2 regions of the Leclercia sp. genome follow, and region 1 is predicted to be linked to the other one. Evidence: predicted binding sites of a transcription regulator. Region 1 holds the regulator's gene; the other holds the start of a gene.

Evidence for each region. The regulator PurR, encoded in region 1, represses purine synthesis genes. The targets are predictions, from matches to a motif close to CANGCAAACGTTTGCNTG.
Region 2: a site for PurR is predicted at 2,516-2,533, ahead of purL (phosphoribosylformylglycinamidine synthase). Genes of this name have one in related genera too.

Annotation. Positions count from the first base shown of each region.
Region 1 covers NZ_DAIQCE010000001.1:1,367,682-1,372,105, reverse strand. The annotation lists gene punC (purine nucleoside transporter PunC) at 1-240, opposite strand, end outside; gene punR (DNA-binding transcriptional activator PunR) at 356-1,288, shown strand; gene purR (HTH-type transcriptional repressor PurR) at 1,285-2,310, opposite strand; gene cydH (cytochrome bd-I oxidase subunit CydH) at 2,606-2,695, shown strand; gene V7Q49_RS06405 (MFS transporter) at 2,861-4,027, shown strand; gene sodB (superoxide dismutase [Fe]) at 4,063-4,424, opposite strand, start outside.
Region 2 covers NZ_DAIQCE010000015.1:42,142-46,565, forward strand. The annotation lists gene purL (phosphoribosylformylglycinamidine synthase) at 1-2,429, opposite strand, end outside; gene mltF (membrane-bound lytic murein transglycosylase MltF) at 2,698-4,254, shown strand; gene tadA (tRNA adenosine(34) deaminase TadA) at 4,136-4,424, opposite strand, start outside.

The DNA of each region.
Region 1 (4,424 bases):
AATGGCTAAACCAGCCAGCAGCACCGGCTTACGGCCGAAGCGGTCGGACATCGGTCCCCACAGCAGTTGGGCAAAGGCAAAGCCTGCCAGGAACAGGCTCAGGCTGGCGCTAATGGCGGCCGCCGGGGTTTGCAGATCCTCCTGCATGATCGAGAAGGCAGGCAGGTACATATCGGTGGCGAGGAAGCCCAGCACGCTTAAGCCGCCGAGCCAGACTAAAAATCCTTTCCCGGGTGTCATTGTTCTATTCTCCGTTTGGGCGCAGGTATGGGTAGGCGCTGAGTGTAGGGAGTGCAAACCCGCTTGTGAAACGCTAATATTTGGCGGTTGCGTTCAAAAATTTTGCAGGCAGAAAATGTGGTCAGAATATTCTCTTGAAGTGGTGGATGCCGTCGCGCGTAACGGCAGCTTCAGCGGAGCAGCGCAGGAGCTGCATCGCGTTCCGTCCGCCATCAGCTATACCGTGCGTCAGCTGGAGGAGTGGCTGGCGGTGCCGCTGTTTGAACGGCGTCATCGCGACGTGGAGTTGACCCCCGCCGGGACCTGGTTTCTGAAAGAGGGGCGGTCTGTTATCAAAAAAATGCAGATCACCCGCGAACAGTGTCAGCAGATCGCCAACGGCTGGCGCAGCCATATCTCCATTGCGGTGGATAATATCGTGCGCCCCGAGCGCACCCGGCAGATGATTGTCGATTTTTACCGCCACTTTTCGGACGTCGAGCTGCGGGTCTCGCAGGAGGTCTTTAACGGCGTCTGGGACGCGCTGGCGGACGGCAGGGTGGAGATGGCGATAGGTGCCACCCAGGCGATCCCGGTCGGGGGACGCTATGCGTTTCGTGATATGGGCACGCTGAGCTGGATTTGCGTGGTCGCCAGCCATCATCCGCTGGCCGCCATGGAAGGGCCGCTCAGCGATGATACCCTGCGCAACTGGCCCTCGCTGGTGCGCGAAGACACCTCCCGCTCGCTGCCGAAACGCATCACCTGGCTGCTGGACAACCAGCGGCGGATTGTTACACCCGACTGGGAATCGTCGGCCACCTGCCTCTCGGCCGGCCTGTGCGTGGGGATGGTGCCGGTGCATTTTGCCCGACCGTGGATCGACAGCGGCAAGTGGGTTGAGCTAACGCTGGAAAATCCCTTCCCGGATGCGGCGTGCTGCCTGACCTGGCAACAAAACGATATGTCGCCGGCTTTGGCCTGGCTGCTGGATTATCTGGGAGACAGTGAAACGATGAACCGGGAGTGGCTGCGGGAGCCAGAGATGCTGGCTCCCGGAGAGGATTAACGGCGGTAGTCGCGGAACGGACCATCCGCGACGGAGCGGCGTTCAATCAGGCGCGGATGTACCTCAATGGACTGGGACTCTTCGCGCTTATTGACGATACGGTCCAGCAGCATATTGAAGGCGGTCTCCCCCAGCGAATCTTTCGGCTGGTGGATGGTGGTCAGCGCCGGGGTAAAGAAGCGGGCGTTGCGCACGTTATCATACCCGATCAGCGAAACGTCCTGCGGAACGCGCAGACCCATCTCATCGGCGGCGCAGAGCGCACCCATCGCCATAATATCCCCGCCGCAGAAGATGGCGGTTGGACGCGGGCTCTGGGAGAGGATCTGCTGCATGGCGCGGTAGCCGGACTCCGGCTCAAAGTCACCCTGCACGATCCAGTTTTCCGGCACCGTGATTAATGCCTCTTCCATCGCCTTCATAAAGCCCGCCAGACGCCCGGCACCGGTGTTGCGCTCCAGCGCCCCCGGGATCACGCCGATTTCGCGGTGGCCGCGTTCGATCAGATAACGACCGGCCATGTAGCCGCCTTCAAAGGCGTTATCGATCACCGAATCGGTAAAGTCGGCCTTCGCTTCGCCCCAGTCCATCACCACCATCGGAATATTGCGATACTCTTCCAGCATGGTGAGCAGGGGTTCCGGGTATTCGGAACACATCACCAGCAGACCGTCGACGCGCTTTTGCGCCATCATCGACAGATAGGCCCGCTGTTTTTCGAGGCTGTTCCAGGCGTTGCCGAGGATCAGGGTGTAGCCTTTCTGGAAGCAGTTCTTCTCTACCGCTTCAATAATTTCCGCAAAATAGGGCGCTTCACTGCTGGTCGCCAGCAGGCCGATCGATTTGGTGTGATTCACCTTCAGACTACGGGCCACGGCGCTTGGAGAGTAGTGCAGCTCTTTAATGGCCGCCCAGACGTTGTTGCGGGTCTCTTCCGCGACAAAGCGGGTTTTGTTAATAACATGTGATACGGTTGTAGTGGAAACGTTTGCGCGTTTCGCCACGTCTTTAATTGTTGCCATCAGATGTCACTCCAGACCATATCTAAGCTCCTGAAAAACCAATAGGTAAACGTTTGCCTTCACTCGCCCTAATTGCGCAATTTGAATTGCGGTACGCCGGGAAAACGACACAGGACGTCAGGAGGGGGTCAATGGCCGGTACGCTAATAAATTTAGCGTGGAATTTTGTCTTATCTTGGCCCAAAGGGGAAGAGCAAAAACCGATATCAATCTAAATCCTGCAAGATTTTTACCCTCAACTGTGTAAAAATGAGCAAGCTCACTCTTCGTAGGGTGATTAAAAGGAGAAAAATTGATGAGTACCGATCTTAAGTTTTCGCTGATTACTACCATTATTGTTCTGAGTCTGATTGTTGCCAGCGGTCTGACTGCGGCACTGCACTGATTGATGCGGGAGAGGTCAGCTCTCCCTCGTTCCTTTTCGCTTATTGTTACGCGCCCTGCAAAAATCTTTTGCTAAATTGTTAACTTCTCATTTTTTGTGATTGATGTCATGCTTTCGCCTTCATTGTTCTGTGTCGCCTGACGACACGGTGTCTGGAGTTGAAGTATGAGAATCAATTTTCCGCTGCTGGCCCTGGCCATTGGTGCCTTTGGTATCGGTACCACCGAATTTTCCCCGATGGGCCTGCTACCGGTTATTGCCCGGGGCGTGGATGTCTCTATTCCCGCTGCAGGCATGCTGATCAGCGCCTACGCCATCGGCGTGATGGTGGGCGCGCCCCTGATGACCCTCCTGCTGTCCCATCGCGGACGCCGCAACGCGCTGATCTTTCTGATGGCGATCTTTACCGTGGGTAACGTTCTCTCGGCGCTCTCGCCGGATTACACCACCCTGATGCTGTCGCGTATTCTCACCAGCCTGAACCACGGTGCCTTCTTTGGCCTCGGGTCGGTAGTGGCCGCAAGCGTGGTGCCGAAACACAAGCAGGCCAGCGCCGTCGCCACCATGTTTATGGGCCTGACCATCGCCAATATTGGCGGCGTGCCTGCCGCAACCTGGATGGGCGAAGTCATTGGCTGGCGGATGTCCTTCCTGGCTACCGCGCTGCTGGGTGTCGTCTCGATGATCGCGCTGTTCTTCTCCTTACCTGCGGGTGGGGCGGGCGAAAAGCCGGAAGTGCGCAAAGAGCTGGCGGTTCTGCTGCGTCCGCAGGTGTTATCTGCCTTGCTGACCACCGTCCTCGGCGCTGGCGCGATGTTCACCCTCTATACCTATATTGCCCCGGTGCTGCATGACATCAACCAGGCGACCCCGGCCTTTATCACCGCCATGCTGGTGCTGATTGGCGTTGGTTTTTCCATCGGCAACTATCTGGGCGGCAAGCTGGCGGATAAGTCCGTGAGCGGCACCCTGAAAGGCTTTTTACTGCTGCTGATTGTCATCATGCTGGCGATCCCTTGGCTGGCGCGTAATGAAGTGGGCGCGGCCGTGGCGATGGTGGTATGGGGCATGGCGACCTTTGCGGTGGTACCGCCGCTGCAGATGCGCGTCATGCGCGTCGCAAGCGATGCGCCGGGATTATCATCGTCTGTAAATATCGGTGCTTTCAACCTGGGCAATGCGCTGGGTGCGGCAGCCGGTGGGGCAGTGATATCCAGCGGGATGGGTTACAGCTTCGTACCGGTGATGGGGGCCATTATCGCCGCCCTGGGACTTATTCTGGTCTTTGCCTCCGGGCGAAAACAACCTGAGCCGGTTTGCGCCACCGAATAAAAATAACGCCGAAGGAGTTCCCTTCGGCGTTTTCATTATGCCGCGAAGTTCTTCGCCACAAATTCCCAGTTTACCAGCGCCCAGAAGTGCTCGAGGTAATTCGGGCGCGCATTACGGTAATCGATGTAATACGCATGTTCCCAGACGTCGACGGTCAGCAGCGGAGTCGCGCGGGTGGTTAACGGCGTTCCCGCGTTAGACGTAGAGACGATCGCCAGTTTGCCGTCTGCCTCTTTTACCAGCCAGGTCCAGCCTGCGCCAAAGTTCTTCACCGCAGCATCGGTAAACTTCGCTTTAAATTCCGCAAAGCTGCCGAACGCAGCAGTGATGGCCGCAGCCAGCTCACCCGTGGGTTCGCCGCCAGCATTGGGTGCCAGGCAGTGCCAGTAGAAGGTGT
Region 2 (4,424 bases), on a different contig from region 1:
TCTTCCACGCGGGCAAACGCGGTAATGACCAGCGACAGCGGCGAAGTCATCTCGCGCTGCTCGCTGCCCTCCTGCCAGCGGGTTTTCATCGACATCGAGTCTTTGCCCACCGGAATGGTCAGGCCCAGCGCCGGGCAGAGCTCTTCACCTACCGCTTTAACGGCTTCGTACAGGCCCGCATCTTCGCCCGGGTGACCGGCTGCGGCCATCCAGTTGGCGGAGAGCTTGATGCGTTTGATGTCGCCAATCTGGGTGGCGGCGATGTTGGTCAGTGCTTCACCTACCGCCAGACGGGCAGAGGCGGCGAAGTCCAGCAGGGCAACCGGGGAGCGTTCGCCCAGCGCCATGGCTTCACCGTAGTAGCTGTCGAGGCTGGCGGTGGTTACCGCGCAGTTTGCCACCGGCACCTGCCACGGGCCCACCATCTGATCGCGGGCAACCATGCCGGTCACGGTGCGGTCACCGATGGTCACGAGGAAGGTTTTCTCCGCCACGGCCGGGAGATGCAGCACACGATTCACCGCCTCGGCAACGGTCACGCCCTGCAGGTCAAGGGCTTTACCGCTGGCTTTACGGGTCTGGACGTCGCGGGTCATCTTCGGCGTTTTGCCCAGCAGCACGTCCAGCGGCAGGTCAATCGGCTGGTTGTCGAAATGGGTATCGCTCAGGGAGAGGTGCATCTCTTCGGTGGCTTCACCGATTACCGCGTACGGCGCGCGCTCGCGGCGGCACAGCTCATCAAACAGCGGCAGCTGATCCGGGGCAACGGCCAGCACGTAGCGCTCCTGGGATTCGTTACACCAGATCTCCAGCGGGCTCATGCCTGGCTCATCGCTCAGGATGTCGCGCAGGTTGAAGCGTCCGCCGCGGTTGCCGTCGCTTACCAGTTCCGGCATGGCGTTAGAAAGGCCGCCCGCGCCGACGTCATGAATAAACAGGATCGGGTTAGCGTCGCCCAGCTGCCAGCAGCGGTCGATCACCTCCTGACAGCGGCGCTCCATTTCCGGGTTGTCGCGCTGAACGGAAGCAAAATCGAGATCCGCATCAGACTGACCGGAGGCCATAGAAGAGGCCGCCCCGCCGCCCAGGCCGATGTTCATCGCCGGGCCGCCGAGGACGATCAGCTTCGCACCGACGACGATCTCGCCTTTTTGCACGTGATCGGCGCGAATGTTGCCGATCCCGCCCGCCAGCATGATCGGTTTGTGGTAGCCGCGCAGCTCTTCGCCGTTGTGGCTCTCCACTTTCTCTTCGTAGGTACGGAAGTAGCCGTTCAGGGCTGGACGGCCAAATTCGTTGTTAAAGGCCGCGCCGCCCAGCGGGCCGTCGGTCATGATGTCCAGCGCGGTCACAATGCGCTCTGGCTTACCGAAATCCTCTTCCCACGGCTGCTCGAAGCCCGGGATACGCAGGTTGGAAACGGAGAAGCCCACCAGACCCGCTTTTGGCTTAGCCCCACGACCGGTTGCACCTTCGTCACGGATTTCACCGCCGGAGCCGGTTGCCGCACCCGGCCACGGGGAGATGGCCGTCGGGTGGTTGTGGGTTTCGACCTTCATCAGGATATGCGCAGGCTCCTGGTGGAAGTCATAGCGCCCTGCTTCGCGATCGGCGAAGAAGCGGCCCACCTCGGAACCCTCCATGACCGCGGCGTTGTCTTTATAGGCAGACAGCACGTGGTCAGGGGTTTTTTCCATGGTGTTTTTGATCATTTTGAACAGCGACTTCGGCTGCTGCTCGCCATCGATAACCCAGTCGGCGTTGAAGATCTTGTGACGGCAGTGCTCAGAGTTGGCCTGCGCGAACATATAAAGTTCGATATCGTTCGGGTTGCGGTTCAGCTTAACGAACGCATCCTGCAGGTAGTCGATTTCATCTTCTGCCAGTGCCAGACCGAGACGCAGGTTGGCGTCAATCAGCGCCTGACGGCCCTCACCCAGCAGATCCACGCTCTGTACTGGCGCAGGCTGGTGGTGGGAGAAGAGTTTCTGCGCGTCGTCCAGAGAGGCAAACACGCTCTCCATCATGCGGTCGTGCAGTTCGGTTGCCACAGCGGCCCATTGGGCATCGGTCAGGGTTGAGGCTTCAACGTAATACGCCACGCCGCGCTCCAGACGGTCAATCTGGCTCAGACCACAGTTGCGGGCGATGTCGGTTGCTTTAGAAGACCAGGGGGAGATGGTGCCCGGACGAGGCGTAACCAACAGAAGTTTACCGTTCGGGGTATGGCTGCTCAGGCTTGGGCCGTACTTCAGCAGGCGCTCAAGCCGGACTAAATCCTCTGCCGTCAGGGGAGCATTCAGGTCAGCAAAATGGACATACTCAGCGTAAATATTGCTTACCGGAAGGTCGGCCGCCTGAAAACGTGCCAGCAGTTTGTTGATACGGAAGGCAGACAGTGCAGGCGAACCACGCAGAATTTCCATCATAAGTCTCTCGTCTTCGAAGCGCCGGAGGCGCTTACAGTGTGCGCAAGGGGGGAAAACGGGCGCTATTATAGTGGATCCAGCGCGCCGACGAAACCGTTTGCGTCGTAATAAAATCGCTGCCGTCATTTAACCATTGGTGTTGCCTTTCCCGCTAATAAGTTGCCAAGTGGCGTAACTTTACGCAAAATGCCGCGAAATCTTTGGTAATACTTGTTTTTACTGTGGCGACGATAAACCAGAATAATAGACAGCTCATAGAATCAACTTATTGAAAAAATTAAAGATTAATTATCTGTTCATCGGCATAGTGACTCTGCTGCTGGCAGCGGCCCTGTGGCCTTCAATCCCCTGGTTCGGCAAAGCCGAAAACCGTATCGCCGCTATTCAGGCGCGGGGGGAGCTGCGCGTCAGTACAATCTCTTCGCCGCTGACCTATAGCGCGATCAACAACAAAGTGATTGGCCTGGATTACGAACTGGCGCAGCACTTTGCTGACTACCTGGGCGTGAAGCTCAAAATTACCGTACGCCAGAACATCAGCCAGCTGTTTGACGATCTGGATAATGACGATGCCGATCTGCTGGCCGCCGGTCTGGTCTATAACAGCGAGCGCAGCAAGAACTATCAGCCTGGCCCCACCTACTACTCCGTTTCGCAGCAGCTGGTCTATCGCGTTGGGAGCCTGCGTCCGCGCACGCTTGCCAGCCTCACCGCAGAGCAGCTCACCGTCGCCACGGGGCATGTGGTGATTGACGACCTGCGGGCGCTGAAAGAGAAGAAGTACCCCAACCTCAGCTGGACGGTGGACGAGAAGCAGGGCACCACGGCGCTGCTTGAGCAGGTCACCGACGGCAAGCTGCCCTACACCATCGCGGACTCGGTGGCCATCAGCCTGTTCCAGCGTGTCCACCCGGAGCTGGCGGTGGCGCTGGACGTCACTGACGAGCAGCCCGTCACCTGGTTCAGCCCGCTCGATGCCGACCAGACGCTCTCCGCCGCAATGCTCGATTTCTTCAACGGGATGAATGAGGACGGCACCCTGGCGCGTCTGGAGGAGAAATACCTCGGCCACGGGGATGACTTCGACTATGTCGATACCCGCAGCTTCCTCCGCGCCGTGGATAACGTCCTGCCGGATCTGCAGCCGCTGTTTGAGAAGTACGCCCAGGAGATTGACTGGCGCCTGCTGGCCGCTATCTCGTATCAGGAGTCGCACTGGGATGCGCAGGCCACCTCACCCACCGGCGTGCGCGGCCTGATGATGCTGACCAAAAACACCGCCCAGAGCCTCGGCCTGACCGACCGCACCGACGCTGAACAGAGCATCAGCGGCGGGGCTCGTTATCTGCAGGATATGATGGCTAAGGTGCCGGAGACGGTGCCGGAAGAGGAGCGGATCTGGTTTGCGCTGGCGGCCTACAACATGGGGTATGCCCATATGATTGATGCCCGCGCCCTGACGGCCAAAACCAAAGGCAACCCCGACAGCTGGTCTGACGTAAAACAGCGCCTGCCACTGCTGAGCCAGAAGCCGTATTACGACAAGTTAACCTATGGCTACGCGCGGGGTCACGAGGCGTACGCCTACGTGGAGAATATCCGCAAATACCAGATAAGCCTGGTGGGATATCTGATGGAGAAAGAGCGAGAGGCGCAGGCGGCACAGCAGCTGGCGCAAAGTTATCCGGTGGTGTCGCCGGATGAGCTTACTCGCCCGATAACTTCGATTCTGCCTTTTGTCTCTTTTTCTGCTGACGCCGCATTCGAAAGAACGCACTTAGCATCTCCGAACACGCTGGTGCCAGCACCCCGCCCAACACATTGACCTGATGGTTCATGCCGGGATGTCTGAGCACGTCCAGCAGCGAACCTGCCGCCCCGGTTTTTTCATCCTTTGCGCCAAACACCACCGTGCCGATGCGGCTGTGGATCATGGCGCCGGAGCACATGACGCAGGGTTCGAGGGTGACATAGAGAGTGGTGTCCAGCAGGCGG